Regions from separate parts of the Janthinobacterium svalbardense genome, predicted to be linked through region 1. Evidence: predicted binding sites of a transcription regulator. Region 1 holds the regulator's gene; each other region holds the start of a gene.
The links. The regulator sigma-54, encoded in region 1, starts transcription at its own class of promoters, with help from an activator protein. The targets are predictions, from matches to a motif close to TGGCANGNAANCTGCTTT.
Positions count from the first base shown of each region.

Region 2: prpB (methylisocitrate lyase) is a predicted target of sigma-54. The motif match lies at 3,474-3,491, and genes of this name have one in related genera.
Region 3: CNX70_RS04630 (TorF family putative porin) is a predicted target of sigma-54. The motif match lies at 3,144-3,161, and genes of this name have one in related genera.
Region 4: CNX70_RS27745 (beta-propeller fold lactonase family protein) is a predicted target of sigma-54. The motif match lies at 1,819-1,836, and genes of this name have one in related genera.

Region 1 is NZ_CP023422.1:842,799-848,560, reverse strand. It holds gene CNX70_RS03690 (enoyl-CoA hydratase/isomerase family protein) at 1-1,051, opposite strand, end outside; gene hpf (ribosome hibernation-promoting factor, HPF/YfiA family) at 1,187-1,549, opposite strand; gene CNX70_RS03680 (RNA polymerase factor sigma-54) at 1,619-3,097, opposite strand; gene lptB (LPS export ABC transporter ATP-binding protein) at 3,102-3,857, opposite strand; gene lptA (lipopolysaccharide transport periplasmic protein LptA) at 3,857-4,420, opposite strand; gene lptC (LPS export ABC transporter periplasmic protein LptC) at 4,446-5,057, opposite strand; gene CNX70_RS03660 (KdsC family phosphatase) at 5,100-5,633, opposite strand; gene CNX70_RS03655 (KpsF/GutQ family sugar-phosphate isomerase) at 5,633-5,762, opposite strand, start outside.
Region 2 is NZ_CP023422.1:4,278,182-4,283,943, reverse strand. It holds gene CNX70_RS18845 (T6SS effector phospholipase Tle3 domain-containing protein) at 1-1,441, opposite strand, end outside; gene CNX70_RS18840 (MBL fold metallo-hydrolase) at 1,583-2,440, opposite strand; gene CNX70_RS18835 (hypothetical protein) at 2,606-2,842, shown strand; gene CNX70_RS18830 (hypothetical protein) at 2,966-3,214, shown strand; gene prpB (methylisocitrate lyase) at 3,554-4,441, shown strand; gene prpC (bifunctional 2-methylcitrate synthase/citrate synthase) at 4,517-5,671, shown strand; gene acnD (Fe/S-dependent 2-methylisocitrate dehydratase AcnD) at 5,695-5,762, shown strand, end outside.
Region 3 is NZ_CP023422.1:1,055,430-1,061,191, reverse strand. It holds gene gshA (glutamate--cysteine ligase) at 1-194, opposite strand, end outside; gene CNX70_RS04640 (ammonium transporter) at 399-1,934, opposite strand; gene CNX70_RS04635 (P-II family nitrogen regulator) at 1,946-2,284, opposite strand; gene CNX70_RS04630 (TorF family putative porin) at 2,296-3,063, opposite strand; gene CNX70_RS04625 (accessory factor UbiK family protein) at 3,333-3,581, shown strand; gene CNX70_RS04620 (YifB family Mg chelatase-like AAA ATPase) at 3,693-5,213, shown strand; gene CNX70_RS04615 (hypothetical protein) at 5,278-5,762, shown strand, end outside.
Region 4 is NZ_CP023422.1:6,232,904-6,238,665, reverse strand. It holds gene CNX70_RS27750 (TonB-dependent receptor family protein) at 1-1,696, opposite strand, end outside; gene CNX70_RS27745 (beta-propeller fold lactonase family protein) at 1,901-2,857, shown strand; gene adh (aldehyde dehydrogenase) at 3,112-4,632, shown strand; gene CNX70_RS27735 (DUF779 domain-containing protein) at 4,686-5,075, shown strand; gene CNX70_RS27730 (PQQ-dependent methanol/ethanol family dehydrogenase) at 5,141-5,762, shown strand, end outside.

The DNA of each region.
Region 1 (5,762 bases):
GCCAGACGGGCGCAAAGAACCGCGCCACCATGGCTGCATCGACCTGGTCCAGGCTGGCGGGGTTCCAGCGTGGCGCATTGTCCTTGTCGACCACCAGCGCGCGCACGCCTTCCAGCACTTCGCCATGCGCGAAATTGTGGCGCACCACGCTGCGCTCCAGGCGCAGGCAGTCGGCCACGCCCAGGTGGGCACCGCGCTGCAGCAATTCCATGGTAACCGACATCATCAGCGGCGAACGCAAACGCATGGCCGCCAGCGCCTTGCCTGCGAACGCGCTGTCGTCCTGCGCCAGCGAGGCCATGATGGCGGCCACGGAAGGGGCGCCGAAATGGCGGTCCAGCGCCGCGCGCGCCGTGGCCAAAGGAGAAGCCCCCGCCTCGGCCTGGAACGGTGCCGCCAGCGCCTTGATGGCCACCGGCAAGGCCTCGCCCGGCGTCGATTCGAACAGCGCCAGCAGCGCCCCCATCTGCGCCTCGGGCAGATAGACATCGGCCAGCCCCGTGTACAGGGCATCGGCCGCGTTGATCGTCAAGCCCGTCAAGCCCAGGTACAGGCCCAGCTGGCCGGCCAGGCGGGACAGAAAATAACTGCCACCCACGTCCGGGAACAAGCCGATATTGACTTCCGGCATGGCCATGCGCGTGCGGCCCGTGACGATGCGCAAGCGATTGCCGGGCCCGGCTTGCGCCACGCCCATGCCGCCACCCATGACCACGCCATCCATCACGGCGATATACGGTTTCGGGTAGAAATGAATGACATGATTTAAGGCGTATTCTTCCGTAAAGAAATCTTCCAGCAATGCACTGCCGCCTTGCGGCGTAGCCAGGCCCGCATCATAAAAGAAACGGATATCGCCACCGGCGCACAGGGCTTTTTCGCTGCTGGAACGGATCACGACGGCGTCCACCTGCGGATCGTCGCGCCAGGCCAGCAAGACGGCACTCAGGGCGCGCACCATCTCCAGCGACAGGGAGTTGAAGGCTTTCGGACGGTCGAGCACGATGTGCCCGGTGCGGTTGCGGATGGAGGTCTGGACGAAGTCGCTCATGGCAGGCAGGAAAGAAGTGAAAGTGCCAACATTTTAGCGCCTGCGCGGGGAACATTGCGTTCGACAGGTACGGGCGCAAAAAAGGGCGCAAGATGTGCGCCCTTAGTTGATCACAACTGCTGGAAGCGGGTGGCCTTAAACGGCGACGACGGCGTCTTCCTCGGAGTTGTCTGGCAGATGCTTGATCGCCTCTTTACCGTGCCCTTGCACTTTGGTTTTGTACTTCATCACTTGCCTGTCCAGCTTGTCGATCAGGGTATCGATTGCGGCATACAGGTCGTGCGCCAGGCTTTCCACATAGACTGTTTTGCCACTCAGACGCAGGTTGACTTCGGCCTTTTGACGTTTTTCTTTCTCTTTGAGGTTATCCACGGTCAGAATCACGGCGATATCGATAACTTGATCGAAATGACGTTTCACGCGCTCCAGCTTCGTTTGTACGTATTCACGGATGGCTGGTGTCACTTCGAGATGATGTCCGCTGATGGTGAGATTCATACACACTCCTAAAGATGATCGGGTTCGTGCGGTCCATCCTATCCGGCCCGCAGAGGAACCGAAAAAAACTTACAAACACTTACGCAGGCTCACTGGCGGAATTTTCAACGCTTCCCGGTATTTGGCAACAGTACGTCGCGCAATCACCATGCCTTGTTCCCCCAGCATGTCCGCAATCTTACTGTCGGATAAAGGATTTTTAGGGTCTTCTGCTCCTGTCAGTTGCACGATCAATGCCCGTATCGCCGTCGATGATGCTTCGCCCCCCGCTTCGGTGGCGACGTGGCTACCAAAGAAATATTTCAACTCAAACATGCCATGCGGGGTCAGCATGTACTTTTGGGTTGTTACCCGCGAGATAGTACTCTCGTGTAAACCCAGTGTATCAGCTATTTCACGGAGCACAAGGGGGCGCATGGCAACGGCCCCATGCGAGAAAAAGTTCTTTTGTCTTTCTACTATCGCCTGCGCCACACGCAGGATCGTGTCGAAACGCTGGCGCATATTCTTGATCAGCCACTTGGCTTCCTGCAATTGCGCGCCCATGGCGCCCTCGCCCTTGCCCTGCTTGAGCAAGTTGGCGTACATGGCATTGACGCGCAGGCGCGGCATGACGTCGTTGTTCAGGGTGACTTGCCAGCCATTGCGCGCGCGCTTGACGACGACATCGGGCACCACGTAATCGGACACATCCGAGGCGAACACGGCGCCCGGATGCGGATTGCACTGGCGAATCACCGTCTGCGCTTCACGCAAGTCTTCCTCGTCGCAATCGAGGGCTTTTTTCAGCTTGTTGAAATCGCGCTGGGCAAACCAGGCCAGGTGCTTTTCCACGATGACGAGGGCCATGCGCCGCGTCACCATGGCGACGTGCGGCAAGCGCTTGATTTGCAGCGCCAGGCATTCGGACGCGTTGCGCGCACCCACGCCGGGCGGATCGAAACTTTGCAGCAGGGACAAGGCCGTACGCATCTCGTCGGCGTCGATTTCCAGCTCTTCCGGCAGGCGCGCCAGGATGTCGTCGAGCGACTCTTCCAGGTAGCCATTGTCGTCGAGCGCGTCGATGATCAGCTCGACCAGCGCGCGGTCGCGCAATTCGAGCACCGTCACGCGCATCTGCTCCATCAAGTGCTCGCGCAGGGTGCAGTGATGGGCCTCCAATTGCGGACGCGAATCTTCGTCGTCGGGCGCCTTGCCCCGGCTCGCCTCGCTCCAGTCGCTGTCGCCACCATCCGCGGCGGCCGGGCTGTCGCCCGCTTCGCCGTCAAAGGTTTCTGCTTCGGCCGGCGCCGCGGGCGCATCCTGGCCTGGCGGCTGGGGCGGTGCTTCGGCCGGCGCGGCCGTGGAACTCAGGGCCCCGTCGGACAGCAGGCGCAGCGAATGGTCGAGCGGATCGTCGAGGCGCTCGAGCAAGGGATTGTCCGTCAGCAGTTGCTCTAGTTCCTGGTGTAATTCCAGGGTAGACAATTGCAACAGGCGTATCGATTGCTGCAACTGCGGCGTCAGTGCCAGGTGCTGCGAAGTGCGCAGCTGCAATGATTGTTTCATTGGCTCACATGCGGAAGTGTTCGCCCAGATAGACCCGGCGTACCGACTCGTTCGCGATGATGTCGTCGGGGCGTCCCGACGCCAGCACCGAGCCCTGGTTGATGATGTAGGCACGGTCGCAAATACCCAGCGTCTCGCGCACATTATGGTCGGTGATCAGCACGCCGATATTGCGCTCCTTCAAGAAGCGCACGATGCGCTGGATCTCGATCACGGCGATGGGGTCGACACCGGCGAACGGTTCGTCGAGCAGCACGAAACGCGGGTCGGTGGCCAGCGCGCGGGCGATTTCCACACGGCGCCGCTCGCCGCCCGACAGGGACAGCGCCTGGTTCTCGCGCAACTTTTCAATTTGCAAGTCGGCCAGCAATTTATCCAGGCGCTCCTCGATCTCGGCCTTCTTCAGGGGACGGCCTTCGACGGTCTGGATTTCCAGCACGGCGCGGATATTGTCTTCCACCGTCAGCTTGCGGAAGACGGACGCTTCCTGTGGCAGATACGACAGGCCCATCTGCGCGCGGCGGTGGATCGGCAGGCGGGAAATATCCACGCCGCTGATATCGATGGTGCCGCCATCGGACGGCACCAGACCGACGATCATGTAGAACGAGGTGGTCTTGCCGGCGCCGTTCGGGCCCAGCAAACCCACCACTTCGCCGCATTCGACTTGCAGCGAGACATCATGCACGACTTGCCGCTTGCCATAGGTTTTTTGCAGCCCGCGAACGATCAGGGTGCTGCCGCAACGAGTATTGTCCATTATTTCTTTCCTGGCGCGGGCGTGGCCGGTGCCTTGGGCTTCGGCTGGATCACCATGCGCACGCTGCCACCGTCCGGGGTGCTGGTGCCGCTGTCGGAATTTTCCATCGCAAACACTTCCTTGCGGCTGTCATACGAGATGAAGGCGCCATTGGCCACGTCGGTCACTTTCGTGCCTTCCAGGCGCGTCAGCTTGGCCCTGGAAAACAGCTTCACCACTTCCGTCTTGTTGTCGTATTCCACGCGCTCCGCTTCGCCTTCCACCCACAGGTCGCCCGCGCCATCGCGCTTCTGGCGGAAGGTGGCCAGCTTGCCGGGATCGGCCCAGAAAGTGATGAACTGGTAGCCTTGCGGATCTTCCGTGATCAGGGCCCGGCCCGCCTTCATGGTCAGGGTGCCCTTGACCAGCACCACGTCGCCCGTCAGGGTGCGAATCTGCTTGACGTCATCGACATGGCCGCTGCGTGCCGTGATGACGGCTTCCTTCTCGGAATCGGCCTTCTCGGCATGCGCCACGCCCATCATGGCCAGAGAAAATACGGTCAACAGCAAGATGTTCTTCATAGTATGGTTTCCTTGTTTCATTCTGTCATTTTGCCGCCGCGGCCGGGCGCGGTTTCGGCGGGAGGACCATGCGCAGCGCATTCTGCACTTCCACCACGCCGGTGGCGTTATTGGCCTTCATGCCGATGCCATTGAGGCGCGAGGTGCCCGTCAGGATATCGACAGGCACGTCCGTTTCCATTCTTTCCTCGTCCGGGAATACCGTCAGCGCTTCCGTCTTGACCGTCAGGTTCTGCGCCTTCGGACTGGCCGCGCGGTCGATCACGACATTGCGGTGCAGTTGCAGCCGGGTATTGTCCTGGTCGATATGCGCCAGTTCCGCATTCATGTTCATCGGCGGCATGCCTGGCGTGAGCTTGCGCACGAAAGGCTGGTCGATATCGGAAGAATCGTCCAGCGGATAATGCGTGAGCTTGGTGCCCGACACGATATAGCTGGGCTTGCCCGTCAAGTCCATGCGCACCAGGCTGAAATTGGTGATGAAATAGTCGGGCTCATCCTGATGCTTGCTGGCCGTGATGTCCTGGGCATTCTTGTTCATCACTTCCAGCAGCCAGAAGCTGCCCAGCGCAAAGACAACTGCCCCCAGCACGGTAAACATCATGCGCCAGCGATGGGCGCCTCCTGGCTTACGCATAGGATTTCACTCTTTCAAATGTCACTGGCGGCAAGGCGCGCCTCACTCCAGGAACGGCGCCATGACGCGCGCATAGTTGTCCTGGGCGCGCAGCAGGAATTCGCAGATCTCGCGCACCGCGCCACGGCCGCCACCGGCCTGCGTCACATGGTGCGCCAGGCCCTGCACTTCCGGACGCCCGCCCGGCACGCTGACGGCAAAGCCCACGCGGCGCAGGATGGGCGCATCGATGACATCGTCGCCGATATAGCCGCATTGCTCTTCCGTCAAGCCCGTCAGCGCCAGCAGCTCGCGAAACGGCGTCAGCTTGTCGTGACCGCCCTGGTGCACATGCGTAATACCCAGGTCTTGCGCGCGGCGCGCCGTGATGGCCGAGCGGCGCGCGCTGATGATGGCCGTCTGCACGCCCGATTCCTGCAGCAGCTTGATGCCCAGGCCATCATACACATTAAACGTTTTCATCATCTCGCCATCCGGGCCGAAATGCAGGCTGCCGTCGGTGAGCACGCCATCGACGTCAAAGATCATCAGTTTGACCTTGGCTGCGCGCGCCAGGTTGTCCGCTACGCTGTCCATCAGATCACCTTCGCTTGCGTCAGATCATGGATATGCAGCGCGCCCACCAGCTTGCCGTCGGCATCGACGACCAGCATCTGGTTGATGCGGAACTGCTCCATCACGGCCACGGCGTCGACGGCCAGGCGC
Region 2 (5,762 bases), 2.8 Mb from region 1:
TCATCGGCAGCCGCCAGGACTTGGGTGGCAGGGCGTTGATGCGCGTGCCGGCAGTCTTGGCGAGAATGATGACGATGGGCGCGAACAAAAAGGTCAGTATCTTGCGCCCGATGCCTTTGCTGGCCCGCATGCCCTTTTCGATCGAGTATTCGGCGACCAGTGAACGCGGGTGCCAGAAATCGAGGCTGTCCGGCGTCAATGGCTGGCCATTGCGCTGCCAGATATCGTAGTCCTTTTCATTTTCCTGGCCGACAAGGTGGTTTTGCGCAAACACGCGCTGCGTGAAGACGCCTTCGCCACCCGTATCGGCAATTTCCTGCGCCGACATGCCGCGCCAGCCTATGCCCTGCACGGGGGTGGCCGAAATCACCTGGTCGTGCGGATTGAAATACAGGGTGACCCTGCCATAGGTGGAGCCATGCAAGCCGTAGTTTGCGCGGTCGAACGCGGCCGTGTAGCTGTCCTTGCGTTCAGGCTTGCGATTGGCGCTGCACTCGTCGACAAAGGCGGCATCCTGCTGCATGGCCGAGCGTGTGCGCAGGATGTTGAAAAACGCTTTCAAGGTTTGCGTGCGGGCTTCGTACTTTTGCCGGCCCGTATTGCCATGCTCATCCTTCAGATGGCCGCTGACCCAGTTTTCCGTGAAATTGCTATCGAGCAGGCTGTAGGGTGGATTGCACAGCACATAACTGTCGGCCACGGCGGACGGCCCCAGCGTTTCACCGAGAAAGGCGGCCGCCATGGCCACCATATTGCCCTGGCTATGGCAGACGATGGTGACGGGTGCATCGTGCTGGCAAGCGCGTATCGATTGTACGAGACGCGCCAGGCGCCACGCGGCGAACACAAAATACGGGCGCGGCGGGCAGGCATACACTTGCCGGTCATTCGTCGGGTTCATGTGCTGGATATGCATCCACAGGAACAATTCTTCCGACAAACCCTGGCCCCACAGGTCAGGCAGGGCGCTGCAGCCGTTGGCGAACGGCCCGCCGCCCCAGTAATTCTTTTCGTTGAGATAGATGCCGTCGCCGAATGCCTGCAACTCTTCGCCGTTGGCCTTGTAGCCCCAGCGAAAGCGGATCACGGGCGAATTGGCATCGTCCGCCTGCAGAAAGGTGGTGGCGTTGCGCTTGGGATTGAGGAAACCGTCATCCGTCAATTCGCGCGCGTATGTCGCAGCCTGCATCTGCCCGGCGGCCGGGCCAGGTATCGCCAGGTCATCATCGCGGCGTTTCAGGCGGGCATTCAGTCCGTCGCACAGGCCTTGTTCCGCCTGCTCATACCATTCACCGTCGGAATTGACGCCGTGCACAAAGATGATGATGCCGGGACGCGGCAGGCGCGTGACGGCCTTGAGCAGCGCATGGCTGAACAAGGTCGTGCCTTCGGCTTCGGCGAGCAGGATGCAATTATTGTCGAGCGTAGGGTCGGGCGACATGCGGGCGCTCCGTCAGCGTCAAGCAGGAAAAGGCGGCGCCAAAGTGAACTCAGGCAATCTGCACTGTATGCGGATTGCCTGAGGTGGGACTTGCGTGGTGTCAAGAAAGGCGGTGCGAGGGGCGGGGAGTGCCCGAGGCAATCAGATCGCGTTCAGCGGTATTTTGAGGTAGCGCACGCCGTTGTCTTCCGGCTCGGGCAGCTTGCCCGCGTTGATGTTGACCTGGATGGCGGGCAGGATCAGGGTCGGCATGTCCAGCGTGGCGTCGCGGCCCGTGCGCATGGCCACGAACTGTTCTTCCGTGATGCCGTCGCGCAAGTGGATGTTGCTGGCGCGCTGTTCGGCCACCGTCACTTCCCAGCGCGGCGCGCGGCCGTTGGGCGGGTAGTCGTGGCACATGAACAGCCGCGTTTGCGGCGGCAGCGCCAGCAGGCGCCGCACGGAGCGGTACAGCAGGGACGCGGAGCCGCCTGGAAAGTCGCAGCGGGCCGAACCCACGTCCGGCATGAACAGGGTGTCGCCGACGAAGACGGCGTCGCCGATCTGGTAAGCCAGGTCGGCCGGCGTGTGGCCGGGCACGTGCAGCGCGCGCACTTCCAACTTACCAATATGAAACACCTGGTCGGGCGCGAACAGCTGGTTGAACTGCGAGCCGTCGGCCCTGGCGCCGTCCTGGTGGTAGACGGCGGCGAACGCCTGCTGCACCGTCTGGATGGCGGCACCGATGGCCACGTCGCCGCCCAGCTGCTGTTGCAGGTAGGGCGCGGCGGACAGGTGATCGGCATGCGCGTGGGTTTCCAGCAGCCAGCGGCACTGCAAGCCGTGTTCGCGCACGAAGGCGATCACTTTGTCGGCCGAGGTGGTCGAGGTGCGGCCCGCCTTCGGGTCGTAGTCGAGCACGGAATCGATGATGGCGCAGTCCTGGCCATCGGCCTCATACACCACATAGGTGACGGTGGCGGTGGCGGGATCGAAGAAAGCTTGGATTTGTGGGGTCATCGCGGCGGCAAAGTACGGACAGGGAAGGGCATTATATCGCCAGAGTACGCTAAAAAAATGCTGAGAATTGACCTTTGGCATGCGAAAAACAGATAAGGAGTGCGCGGCAGTCGTGCGCACCCTGGCGCTTGCAGCGTGGTAACCTCATCCTACAAGGAGAAATTCATGAACGATAATACTGCACGCAGCGAACAATACCGCGGTTTTACGATTTCGGTGACCCCGCAAAAGGACAACGACGATTTATGGGATTTTACCTACCACCTGCAGCGCGAGGGCGAGAGCGCGGCGCAAGCGATCACGCGTAGCCGCACCTTGGGCGGCTACGCGGCGCCCGAAACGGCTTGCACGGCCGGGATAGAAGTGGCCAGGACGGAAGTGGATAATCTGCTGCGCCCTTGAACCAAGGTAAATCGTTTAGCCCGAAAGTCAGCCTGACCGCGCGCTGGCGCCTGAAACACGTCGCTAGCGGCCGCGCTTCATGCTACGATTTCCATTATTGAGTCAGTCACAAGGAGGCACCCCATGGAAAACAGTTCTAAAATTCACTATAAGGGCTGGGAAATTGTTCCCCTGGCCGTGCCCACTACCGATGGCAAATGGTCGGCCAGTTGCGACATCGAACGCGCCACCGCGGAAGGCCTGGAAGTATTCGAAGGCTCGACCATGCAATTCGTGCGCGACGACGAGGATGGCGCCATTGCCGCCGCCTGCGAAGAAGCCGTGCGCCAGATCGACAACATCATCGCCAACCCGCTGGTGCGGCTGGCTTAGCTCCTGCATTTCCAGCAAACCTGCAGCCGGCGCCCGCCGGCTTTTTTTATGGTGCGCCCGGCGTTCCGCCCGGTGGCAGCCTGCTCTGTTTCATGTTTCAATGTTTCAAATGGAATGATTGAAACATATTTGAAACATCATTGACATGCATCGTGACATGGCTGTTCCCTTGCGTGACACTGCACGCCATGCCGATACATGGCCGCTTCCCCCTGATCTCACTGCGTACTGGCGTACTTTCCGGGTGGACGCGCGGCCCTGGCACGGCATTTGCAATAGTGATGCTCATAGCAAGTCCATGAAACATTCGGGACGACCCGAATCCCATAAGGTGAACACATGACTCAATACTCCGCAGGTGCCGCATTCCGCAAGGCCGTCCAGGAAGAATCCCCGTTGCAAGTCGTCGGCGCCATCAACGCCAACCACGCCTTGCTGGCCAAGCGCGCCGGTTATAAAGCCATCTATTTGTCCGGCGGCGGTGTCGCGGCCGGCTCGCTGGGCTTGCCCGACCTGGGCATTTCCAGCCTGGACGACGTGCTGACCGATATCCGCCGCATCACCGACGTGTGCGACCTGCCGCTGCTGGTCGATGCCGACACGGGCTTCGGTTCGTCCGCCTTCAACGTGGCGCGCACCGTGAAATCGATGATCAAGTTCGGCGCTGCCGGCCTGCACATCGAAGACCAGGTGGGCGCCAAGCGCTGCGGCCACCGTCCGGGCAAGGAAATCGTCAGCAAGGAAGAAATGGTGGACCGCATCAAGGCGGCCGTCGATGCGCGCACGGACCCGAACTTCGTCATCATGGCGCGCACCGATGCGCTGGCCGTCGATGGCCTGGAAGCGGCACTGGAACGCGCTGTCGCCTGCGTCGAAGCGGGTGCCGACATGATCTTCCCGGAAGCCATCACGGACCTGGACATGTATGCCACGTTCGCCAAGGCCGTCAACGTGCCTATCCTGGCCAACATCACGGAATTTGGTTCCACGCCGCTGTTCACGCTGGACGAATTGCGCAGCGCCCACGTGGGCCTGGCCCTGTATCCGCTGTCGGCTTTCCGCGCCATGAACAAGGCGGCCGACAACGTCTACCGCGCCCTGCGCCGCGACGGCACGCAAAAAAATGTCGTCGACACCATGCAGACGCGCATGGAGCTGTATGAATCGATCAATTACCACGACTTCGAGCAAAAGCTCGATGCGCTGTTCGCCGCGCAAAAGAAGTAAGCACCTATACAAGAGCGGGCCTTGGGAGGCCCAAGCCCGCCGCACTGGACTGACAATCATCTTCTGGAGAACACTATGACCGCACCGCAAGTCGCTACTTTCAAGCCTAAAAAATCCGTCGCCCTGTCCGGCGTTACTGCCGGCAATACGGCGCTGTGCTCGGTCGGTAAGACCGGCAACGATTTGCACTACCGCGGCTATGACATCCTGGACGTGGCCGACAGCTGCGAGTTCGAGGAAATCGCCTACCTGCTGGTGCACGGCAAGCTGCCGACCGCCGCCGAATTGAAAGGCTACAAAGCCAAGCTGAAATCCCTGCGCGGCTTGCCGTCGGCTGTCAAGTCGGCCCTGGAAGCGCTGCCGGCCGCCGCCCACCCGATGGACGTGATGCGCACGGGCGTGTCCGTGCTGGGCTGCACCCTGCCGGAAAAAGACGACCATAACGCGCCGGGCGCGCGCGACATCGCCGACCGCCTGATGGCGTCGTTCGGCTCCATGCTGCTGTACTGGTACCACTACAGCCATAACGGCAAGCGCATTGAAGTGGAAACGGACGACGACTCGATCGGCGGCCACTTCCTGCACCTGCTGCATGGCGAAAAACCGTCGGCGTCGTGGGAAAAAGCCATGCACACGTCCTTGATCCTGTACGCGGAACACGAATTCAACGCCTCGACCTTCACCAGCCGCGTCATCGCCGGCACGGGTTCGGACATCCATTCGGCCATCACGGGCGCCATCGGCGCGCTGCGCGGCCCGAAACACGGCGGCGCGAACGAAGTGGCGCTGGACATCCAGAAACGCTACGACAACGCCGATGAAGCGGAAGCGGACATCCGCGAACGCGTCGCCAACAAGGAAGTGGTGATCGGCTTCGGCCACCCCGTGTACACGATTTCGGACCCGCGCAATAAAGTCATCAAGGAAGTGGCGCGCAATCTGTCGCAGGAAGCCGGTTCGACAAAAATGTTCGACATCGCCGAGCGCCTGGAATCGGTGATGTGGGAAATCAAGAACATGTTCCCGAACCTGGACTGGTTCTCGGCCGTGTCGTACCACATGATGGGCGTGCCGACGGCGATGTTCACGCCGCTGTTCGTCATTTCGCGCACCTCGGGCTGGGCCGCCCACATCATCGAACAGCGCATCGATAACAAGATCATCCGCCCGAGCGCCAACTACGTGGGCCCGGAAGACCTGGAATTCGTGCCGATCAAGGACCGCAAATAATGAGCACTGCAATGACTACCCCGATGAATACGCTGCACCGCAAGCCCTTGCCGGGCACCCAGCTAGACTACTTCGACACGCGCGCCGCCGT
Region 3 (5,762 bases), 210 kb from region 1:
CCAGGGAACAGATTGGTGTCGACGGGCGCCAGTTTGTAGCCCGCGTTACGCAAGTCTACCGAGCAATAAAAGGGTGGCGTATGTTCTTGCCACTCCATGCGAAACCAGCGCTCAATGGCCGGCGTCGCGGCCAGAATCTTTTTTTCGAGGTCGAGCAGCGGTCCGGTCAGGGCCGTGACGAGATGGGGAACCATAGTTACATCCTTAAATTATGTGCAGTATTCAAAAAAGCACACAGAACTGCTGACTATATTACCGTGTAAGTACCCCAAATCGGGGCAAAAGCCTTGTTTTAAAGACCTTTTCCATTCGCACAACGAAAAAAAGGCACCTCAATGAGGCGCCTTTTCCAGCCAGACATGCCGCGCCGGGGCGCTGGCATGCCATATTGCCATCATTTAACCATGATATGCCTGCTCGCCATGGCTGGTGATATCGAGGCCTTCGCGCTCCTCTTCTTCCGGTACGCGCAGGCCGATGACGATGTCGACCAGTTTATAGGCGATGACGGAAACCACGGCCGACCAGATGATGGTGGTGCCGACCGCTTGCGCCTGCACCCACACCTGATGGCCGATCGAGTACGGGTCAGCCGACATCTTGTTGGTGACGTAGTCGAAGATGCCTTGACCGCCCAGTTGTGGTGCAGCAAACACACCCGTCAGCAAGGCACCCAGGATGCCGCCCACGCCATGCACGCCGAACACGTCGAGCGAATCATCGGCGCCGATCAGGCGTTTCAGGCCATTCACGCCCCACAGGCAGATGACACCGGCCAGCAAGCCGATGACCAGGCCACCCATCGGGCCGACAAAGCCGGCTGCCGGGGTGATCGCCACCAGGCCGGCTACGGCGCCGGACGCGCCACCGAGCATCGATGGCTTGCCTTTGCTGATCCACTCGCCAAATACCCACGACAGGGTGGCGGCGGCAGTGGCCAGCAAGGTGTTGACGAAAGCCAGGGCCGCCACGTCGCCCGCTTCCAGCGAGGAACCGGCATTGAAACCGAACCAGCCCACCCACAGCAAGGATGCGCCTATCATGGTCATCGTCAGCGAGTGCGGCGCCATCGATTCACGGCCGTAACCGACGCGCTTGCCGATCATGACGGCGCCTACCAGGCCGGCAACGGCGGCGTTGATGTGCACCACGGTGCCGCCGGCAAAGTCCAGCGCGCCTTTTTGCCAGATCCAGCCAGCCTTCAGGGCTTCGCTGGCCGAGGTGGCGGCGTTGGTGATCAGGTCAGGACCGGTCCAGAACCACACCATGTGGGCCGCTGGCAGGTAGGCAAACGTGAACCACAGCACGACGAAGGCCAGCACGGCGGCAAACTTGGCGCGCTCGGCAAAGGCGCCGACGATCAGTGCGCAGGTGATGGCGGCAAACGTGCCCTGGAAAGCCACGAAGACGAACTCGGGAATGACGACGCCCTTGCTGAAGGTGGCGGCGGCGGCAAACGTGCCCTTGGCCGGATCCCAGATACCGTTCAGGAACAGGCGGTCGAAGCCACCGAAGAAGGCGGTTTTTTCCGTGAAGGCGATCGAATAGCCGTAGATGCACCACAGCACGATGACCAGCGCGAACACCATGAACACTTGCATCAGCACCGACAGCATGTTCTTCGAGCGCACCAGGCCGCCGTAGAACAGAGCCAGGCCGGGGATGGTCATCAAGATCACCAGCAAGGTGCTGATCATCATGAAGCTGGTATCGCCCTTGTTGGCGACGGGCGCGGCGACTGGCGCAGCAGCGGCCGGGGCCGGAGCGGCGGCAGCGGGGGCGGCGTCAGGCACCGGCGTCACGGCGGGCGCGGCGACGGCCGTGGTCGTGGCCGCCTCCGTCTTGGCGGGCGCATCGGCAAAGCTTGGCGTGGCGACGCCAAACGCACACAGGCAGGCTATCCCGGCGAGCAATTTTGTTATATTTTTATGCATCAATATTCCCCTTAGAGCGCTTCGTTGCCGGTTTCACCGGTACGGATGCGGATGACCTGTTCCAGGTTGTAGACGAAAATCTTGCCATCGCCGATTTTACCGGTACGCGCAGCACCTTCGATTGCTTCGATGGCCTGGTCGACAATGGCGTCATCGACGGCCGCTTCAATCTTGGTCTTTGGCAAGAAATCGACGACATACTCAGCCCCACGGTAGAGTTCCGTGTGACCTTTCTGGCGGCCGAACCCTTTCACTTCGGTGACGGTAATGCCTTGCACATTGATAGCCGACAAGGCTTCACGCACTTCGTCCAGTTTGAACGGTTTAATGATTGCGGTAATCATTTTCATGGCATTCTCGCTTAAAAGGTTTTGGACACGGTCAGCACGAGACCGGATTTCGCCAGGTTCTTGCCATTCGGTGCCAGCGACGTAATATTGGCTTTGACGTAAGCCAGGGCGACTGTTGCCATGCCAAAATCCTTGGTCACGCCGATCTTGTAATCGTTGTAGCTGAGGGAATCGTTATGCGCGACCTTCTGGCGGCCCACATGCAGGTTCAGCAGATAACCTTCGTACATATCGATATTCGCGCCCACATCGAGGTAGCCGCTGTTCTTGCTGTCGGCGACACCAAACAGATTGGTCGTCGAGTGCGAGTACTTGATATAGGCAGGCCCGTAGCCAAGTTGGCCGTACAGCTCGAAAGTGTTGGCATTGGTGCTCAGTCCATTCGAGGGATAGAAATAGTACAGGCCGCCCACATCATAGGTAAAATCCTTGCTGATCTCGCCCCGCTTGCCGCCGTAGATATCCCATTCCAGGTTGGTATCGCCGCCGCCATCCTTGATCCATTTGATGCTCGACAACCAGGTGCCCACATACAGGCCCGTCGGATTGTGGGTATAGTCGGCACCGCCGCTGATGGCAGGATCGAGACGGCTTTGCGACACTCCACGGTAACGATAGTCGCTGGTCAGCGCCACGTTGTAGCTCACCACGTTATCAGGTACGGCTTCGGCCACAGCAGGTGCTGCCACTGCATCCTGGGCCATGGCGCTGCCGCACACGGCGGTCATGGCCAGCGTCAACGCTGCTACTAAAGTCATGTTCTTGGAGAGATTCTTCATGGCGATTTCCTTTTATTGAACTTTTAAAGCGGTTGAGGTTTAAAATCTTGGCTGGAGATCACAAAGCGTTCATCACTTCTTTAGCAGAATACGTGCCAGCTCTCTTGCCACCTTGATAGGTGCATTTTCGTCCATACATACCCGGCAAGCCGCCAGGACTGCGGATACGGGCTGCTGAAGCACAATGGACCGCCCAGTTTCGCACCAGATTAACGCCGCTGTGCACCGCAATGGTGCGATGCACAGGCCGCACCATAAAAGGACTGACCATGGACATGAATACCTTCTTTAACGACTTGCAAGGCAAGATCCATCAAGCCATCGAAAACTCGCCAGCCAAGGATATCGAGAAAAACGTGAAATCGATGATGACCCAGGGCTTCGCCCGTCTCGATCTCGTCACGCGCGAGGAATTCGATATCCAGGCGCAAGTGCTGGCCAAGACCCGCGCCAAGCTCGATGCTTTGGAATTGCGTCTGATCGAACTGGAAACGCGCCTGAACGACCCAAAGGCATAAAGTACCGCCAGCAAGGTCGCGTTATACACGGCCTTGCTGGCATATCTCAAGCCTGACGGCGCTTCAAGCGCTAGACTGATCCTGACCGCGCTCGCGCCACAGGGGAGTCTGATGAGTCTGGCCGTCCTGAAAAGCCGCGCCCTGGCCGGCATGGAGGCACCCGAGGTAAGTGTCGAAGTCCACCTTGCCAATGGCTTGCCCTCGTTTACGATAGTTGGCCTGCCGGATACGGAAGTGAAGGAATCGCGCGACCGCGTCCGCGCCGCGCTGCAAAACTGCGGCTTTGAGATGCCGGCGCGGCGCATCACGGCCAATCTGGCGCCGGCGGACTTGCCCAAGGAATCGGGCCGCTTCGACTTGCCCATTGCGCTGGGCATCCTGGCCGCCTCCGGCCAGTTGCCAGATGAGCAATTACACCACTACGAATTCGCGGGCGAACTGTCACTGTCGGGGCAGCTACGTCCCATCCGCGGCGCACTGGCCATGACCTTTGCCATGCAGCGCAGCCAATCGGGCACACCACGCGCCTTCATCCTGCCGCAGGCGAACGCGGACGAGGCGGCGCTGGTCAGCGATGCCTGCATCTATCCCGCCCACAGCCTGCTCGAGGTCTGCGCGCATTTTGCCGCGCCCGCCAGCCAGACGGCCCTGCAACGCCATCAGCCTGTGCTGGCAGCGCACGCTTTTGCGTATCCCGACTTTGCCGATGTGCAGGGGCAGCAGCAGGCGCGACGCGCACTGGAGGTGGCCGCCGCAGGTGGCCACAACGTGCTGATGGTGGGGCCGCCTGGCGCGGGCAAGACCATGCTGGCCAGCCGGTTTCCCGGCGTGCTGCCGCCCATGAGCGATGCAGAGGCGCTGGAATCGGCCGCCGTGCATTCGCTGGGCGGCCACTTCAAGGTGGAACACTGGAAACGCCGCCCATATCGTGCCCCGCACCAGACGGCGTCCGGCGTGGCCCTGGTGGGCGGCGGCAACGTGCCGCGCCCAGGAGAAATCTCGCTGGCGCACTGCGGTGTGTTGTTTCTCGATGAAATCGCCGAATTCCAGCGCCGGGTCCTCGATGTCTTGCGCCAACCCATGGAATCGGGCGTCATCAGCATTTCGCGTGCGGCCCGCCAGGCCGAGTTTCCTGCCCGCTTTCAGTTGATCGCCGCCATGAATCCCTGCCCGTGCGGCTATCTGGGCCACGCTTCCGGCCGTTGCCGCTGTACGCCCGACGCCGTGCTGCGCTATCACAGTCGCCTGTCCGGCCCGCTGCTCGACCGTATCGACCTGCAAATCGAAGTTGCCGCCATGCCACCGGCGGCGCTGGGGCGGCACGCAGGCGCCGGCGAAAGCACGCAAGCCATCGCCACGCGGGTAGCGGCAGCCTTTGCCCTGCAACTGGCACGCCAGGGGAAAGCGAACCAGCGCCTGAGCAGCATGGAAATCGAACAGCATTGTCGCCTGGAGCCACATGGTGAGCAGTTGCTGCATGACGCCATGGCACGCCTGCACTGGTCGGCGCGCACCTACCACCGGGTACTGCGCGTGGCGCGCAGCATCGCCGACCTGGCAGGCAGCCCCGCAATCACGCAGCCGCATGTCGCCGAAGCGATTCAATACCGGCGCGTACTGCGTGAAATGTAAGGAGTGCAATGAACGCCACACGTGCGCGATTGCGCGTGACTGGCGGCACTGCTACCATCTGCTGATGAAAAAACCATCACTTGCTCTCTTGCTGGCTACGCTCGCGGCCGCCAGCATCCTGTCTGCCTGCAGTCCGAAATTCGACTGGCGCGACTATCGCAGCCCCGACGCCCAGTTCACGGCCCTGTTTCCAGGCAAGCCGGCCGTGCTGACGCGCGAGATCGATCTCGATGGCAAGAAAGTCAGCCTGACCATGACGGCCAGCGAGGTTGATGGCAATACCTTCGCCATCGGCAGCGCCGTGCTCGACAGTACGGAACAGGCGCAAGCGGCCCTGCCCGCCATGCAAACCGCCCTGTTGAAAAATATCAACGGCACTGTGCGCAGCGAAAAATCCGCATCGGCAGCCAGCAGCACTGCTGCCGGAATACATCAGCGCAGTTCACTCAGCATCGAGGCCAGCGGCACGCAGCAAGGCAAGCCTGTGGTGCTGGTCGGCCGTTTTGTGGCACAGGACAAGCACATCTTCCAGATCATCATTCTCGGTGA
Region 4 (5,762 bases), 880 kb from region 1:
GGCGCAAGGTTTTACCCGCATTGCGATAGCTGGTGCGCCCGCCGCTGGACTTGTCGACTACCAGTTCGTCATTCGTCTTGATCTGGAACACGGCTGCATTCACATGCGTGTTGCTATTGATGCTGGCCTTGACGCCCGCTTCCAGGTTGGTGCTGGTGGCAGGCTTCAGATTGAAATTGAATCCATTGCCCGCGCCCGAGTAAAACAATTCGTTCAGGGTAGGCGCTTCGAAGCCGCGCGCGGCGCTGGCGTACACGTTGACGTTCGGCGTCAGTTTATACAGCAGGCCCAGTACCGGTGTCGTGTGGCTGAATTCCAGGCTGCCGCTGTCGTTGCCATTACTGAGAAAATGGTCGTTAACTTCCACTTTCATTTTGCTGTAGCGCACACCTGCGCTCAGCAGCCATGGCCCGCTTTGCCATTCCATCTGGAGATACGGATCGAGGCTGGAGACGACATCCTGCTCGTCGCGGCGCAGCTGGCCCTTTACACCAAAGCTATTACCAATGTAATTTTCATAGCCGGTGCGGTCATCGCTGGAGCGGCCGTAATCGATGCCAATGGTGGTGCTCAGCTTGCCGCCAGCCAGCTGGTTCACGTGCAGCCAGTTGGTGTCGATGCCATAGAACTGGCGCTGGAAATCGACCACGCCGCCCGAATGTTTGAGTACTCCATTAACAGTTTGATTTTGCAGGAACTTGGTGAAAGCCTGGTACTGGATGACATCGCGGTTGCCGCCATACACCATCACGTGCAGGCGGTCGTCGCCAAACGCTTGTTCATAGGTGGCGCCGATTTGCTGATGATCGATGCTCTTGCGCGTGTTGTAGCGCTCGGCCAGGGTGCGTTTCGGGTTTTGCGTGTCGCTCGCATCGATTTCGCCGGCACGCGGGTTGGCGGCAAACGTGGCCCAGGTGGCGCCCAGCGGATCTTGCGTGTTGCCCTGGTGCAGGCTGTTGGCGACGATGGTCAGCTTGCTGTCCGCATTGGGCTTGACGGTGATCTTGCCGAACGCCTGTTCGCGCGTGGCGGCGCTGTGGTCGCGGAAGCCGTCCGTGCGGAAGCGCGAACCGTCTAGCACGTAGCCGATGCCGCCTGCCTGGCCTTGTGCCGTCAGGTCCACCTTGCTGGTGCCGAAACTGCCGCCCGTCACATTCAACTCGACGGACGGGGGATTTTGCCCATCCTTGGAAAACAGCTGGATCACGCCGCCAGAATGGTTGCCGTAGATGGCAGAAAACGGTCCGCGCAGCACTTCGATGCGCTCGGCCGTATCGAGGTTGAAGGTGGCGGCCTGGCCTTGGCCGTCGGGCATGCTGGCAGGAATGCCATCGCTGATCAGTTTGACGCCGCGCACGCCGAAGGCCGAGCGGGCGCCGAAGCCGCGCGACGAGATCTGCAAGTCTTGTGCGTAGTTCTGGCGGTTCTGCACAACCAGGCCCGGCACGGCGGCCAGCGCCTCCGACGCGTTGACGCGGATTTGACCATCCTGGATGCGGGCGCTGTCGACCACGTCGATCGAGGCCGGCACTTCCTGGCTGGGGTGGGCGATGCGGCTGCCGCTGACGACCACCGTATCCATGAGTTGCCCGTTGGCCAGATTAGCTGCCTCGGCGGCGAAAACGTGGGGGGCGAGGGTGGCGCTGCCGGCGACAAACAGGCTGGCAATGGTGTTCAAGCGGAAACGATGCTGCATGCGGGTTCTCCAATGTGAATAAAAGCCTGCTTGAGCGCGTGAGCGGCGCAGGTCTGCATAGTTGTATCAAGCAATATGCCTGCCATGTCTCCATTGGTGGGCTGAAATTATACGCGTGTCAGTGGCACGGCGTTTGCATGCAGCAATGTTCAGATGCGCCGATACCGCGCGCTTTCCCCTCGTTTTGCCATTGAAAAGGTGATTATGCCCAACTTCTTCTCGCGCTTGCGCCAGGTGTGCTGGCTGCTGCCTGTGCTTGCCAGCAGCGCTCTCCAGGCCGCTCCTTTTGCCTATGTCCCCAATGAAAAATCGGGCACCCTGAGCGTGATCGACACGGCGACCGACCAGGTGGTGCGCCAGATCGCGGCAGGCAAGCGGCCGCGTGGCATCGCCGCCGACCCCACCGGACGGCAATTGTTTGTCACCGATGCCGCCAGTAGCGCTTTGTTGCTGATCGACAACGCGAGCGGCACGCCCGTGCGCACGGTGGCGCTGGGCAAGTCGCCCGAAGGCGTCAGCGCTTCGCCGGACGGTCGTTACGTGGCCGTGGCCGTCGAGGAAAACAATAGCGTGACCTTGCTCGATGGTCAGACGGGCGTCTTGCTCGCCGATATCAAGGTGCAAGGGCGTAACCCGGAACATGCCGTGTTCAGCCCGGATGGGCGCTGGCTGCTGGTCAGTGCGGAAGAGGCCGAGCAAGTCGATGTCATTGATGTGGCGCAACGCCGCCAGGTTGCTTCCATCGCCGTGGGTCTGCGTCCGCGCGGCATCGGTTTCAGTCCGGACTCCGGCCGCGCCTACGTGGCATGCGAACTGGTCAACGCCGTGTATGTGATCGACATGGCCGCGCGCAAGGCGATCGCCACCATTCCAGCGGGCAAGAATGCCAACGGCATCGCCGTCCACCCTGGCGGCAAGCAGGTGTATGTCTCGAACGGCACGGACGGCACGGTGATGGTGATCGATACGGCCAGCAACAAGGTGACGGCCACCATTGCCGTCGGCAAACGCCCGTGGAACATGGCCATCACGCCAGACGGCAGCAAGCTGTACGTGGCCAATGGCCGCTCGAACAGCGTGTCCGTCATCGACACGGCCAGCGCGCGCAAGGTGGCCGATATTGCCGTAGGTGAATTGCCATGGGGCGTGGTGATCCGCTAAGCAGGCTGGAACAGGTGTTCCAGTCTGGTACACCTGTTCCATTGTGCAGCGGCGATGGCGCGCTACGGCAGCAATCGAACCCGCCGATATGGCCACCATGCCCTTGCAAGAGAGGTAAAACCCGCTAAGTTGGGTAGGGGGACGACGAGCTGGCACGGCATTTGCGGAAGACTCCGTGTACTCACCCCATCTGTACCAGGACGTTTGATTTTAATTAAAGCAATTCCATTCTAATTAACCCGATAGAGGACGACATGAATCTCGCAGACATCAGCAAACTGGGCGTAGCCAATCCCTTCAAACAACGCTATGACAATTACATCGGCGGCAAATTCGTTGCACCAGTAAAAGGTGAATACTTTCCTAACATCACGCCCATCACGGGCTTGCCGTTTTGCGAAATCGCCCGTTCCACGGCGGAAGATGTCGAGTTGGCGCTGGACGCCGCGCATGCCGCCAAGGATGCCTGGGGCAAGACTTCACCTGCCGAGCGCGCCAATATCCTGAACCGCATCGCCGACCGCATCGAACAGAACCTGAGCCTGATCGCCACGGCGGAAACCATCGACAACGGCAAGCCGATCCGTGAAACGATGAATGCCGACATTCCGCTGGCCATCGACCATTTCCGTTACTTCGCCGGCTGCATCCGCGCGCAGGAAGGTTCCGTCGCGCAAATCGACGCGGAAACCTATGCCTATCACTACCATGAGCCGCTGGGTGTCGTGGGCCAGATCATTCCGTGGAATTTCCCGATTCTGATGGCCGTCTGGAAACTGGCGCCAGCCCTGGCCGCCGGCAATTGCGTGGTCTTGAAACCGGCCGAGCAGACCCCCGCCTCCATCATGGTGTTGATCGAGCTGATCGGCGACTTGCTGCCACCGGGCGTGTTGAACATCATCAACGGTTTCGGCCTGGAAGCGGGCAAGCCGTTGGCGTCGAGCAAGCGCATCGCCAAGATCGCCTTTACGGGTGAAACGGGCACGGGCCGCCTGATCATGGGGTATGCCGCGCAAAACCTGATTCCCGTCACCCTGGAGCTGGGCGGCAAGTCGCCAAACATCTTCTTTGAAGATGTGATGGATGCCGATGATGATTATTTCGACAAGTGCCTGGAAGGCTTCACCATGTTTGCGCTGAACCAGGGCGAGGTGTGCACCTGCCCATCGCGCGTGCTGATCCAGGAATCGATTTACGAGAAATTCATCGAACGGGCCTTGAAGCGCGTGGCCGCCATCAAGCAGGGCAATCCGCTCGATGCCAGCACCATGATCGGCGCCCAGGCGTCGCAGGAGCAGCTGGAAAAAATCCTGTCCTACCTCGACATCGGCCGCCAGGAAGGCGCAGAAGTGCTGGCCGGCGGCGAGCGCCATACGCAGGCAGGCGACCTGGAGGGCGGTTACTACGTGCGTCCGACGGTGTTCAAGGGCAACAACAAGATGCGCATCTTCCAGGAAGAGATTTTCGGGCCCGTCGTGTCCGTGACCACCTTCAAGGATGAGGCCGAAGCGCTGGCGATTGCCAACGATACCTTGTACGGCCTGGGTGCCGGCTTGTGGACGCGTGACGGTTCGCGCGCCTTCCGCATGGGACGCGCCATCCAGGCGGGCCGCGTGTGGACCAATTGCTACCACCTGTATCCAGCCCACGCCGCTTTCGGCGGTTACAAGCAATCGGGTATCGGCCGTGAAAACCACAAGATGATGCTCGACCACTATCAGCAAACGAAGAACTTGCTGGTGAGCTATAGCCCGAAAGCCCTGGGCTTCTTCTAAACCGGCAACAGGCGCCGCGCCCTTAGCCGGGGGCGGCGCGCAGAAAGGATGCCATGAGTGCAGCAATTGCCCGGGTGGTCGCCACCGATGCGGCGCTGGAAATGATGGACAAGTTGCGCCAGCGTCACGGCCCGCTGATGTTTTTCCAGTCGGGCGGCTGCTGCGACGGCAGTGCGCCCATGTGTTATGCGCTGGGCGAGTTCGATGTCAGCGATACCGATATCTATCTCGGCAACTTGAATGGCACACCGTTTTACATGGGACTCGAGCAATTCGAGTACTGGGAGCATACCCAGTTGATTATCGATGTGGTCGATGGCAATGGCGGCATGTTTTCACTCGACAACGGCACGGGCAAGCGCTTCCTGACGCGCTCGCGCCTGTTCACCGATGAAGAGTGCGCGCTGTTGCATGCCCAGCCGCATGAGCACCGCAAGACCTGAGCAGTAACACTGAATACATACACATACTAATAAAACAGAGGGAGATGATTGTGCAGAAAAAAATCATGGGGATCGTCGTCGGTTTGGGGTTGGCATCCTTGGCCTCGTTGGTCCAGGCGGCCGACGTGGGCAATGTCACCAATGCCATGCTCGACAACACGGCGAAGAATCCGGCCAGCGTGCTGTCGTTTGGCATGGGCACGCAGGGGCAGCGCTATTCGCCGTTGACGCAGATCAATGACAAGACCGTGGCCAAGCTGGTGCCGGCCTGGTCGTTCTCGTTTGGCGGCGAAAAACAACGGGGCCAGGAATCGCAGCCGCTGATTCATAACGGCAAGATGTTCGTCACGGCATCGTACTCGCGCATCTTTGCTGTCGACTTGAAAACGGGCGCCAAGCTGTGGAAGTATGAGCATCGCTTGCCGGACGGCATCATGCCGTGCTGCGACGTGGTCAACCGCGGTGCCGCCCTGTATGGCAACCTGGTGATTTTCGGCACGCTCGACGCCTACCTGGTGGCGCTGGACCAGAACACGGGCAAGATCGTCTGGAAGGAAAAGGTCGACGATTATGCGGCCGGGTACTCGATGACGGCCGCGCCGCTGATCGCCGAAGGCTTGCTGCTGACGGGCGTGTCGGGTGGCGAATTCGGCATCGTGGGACGGGTCGAAGCGCGCAACCCCATGA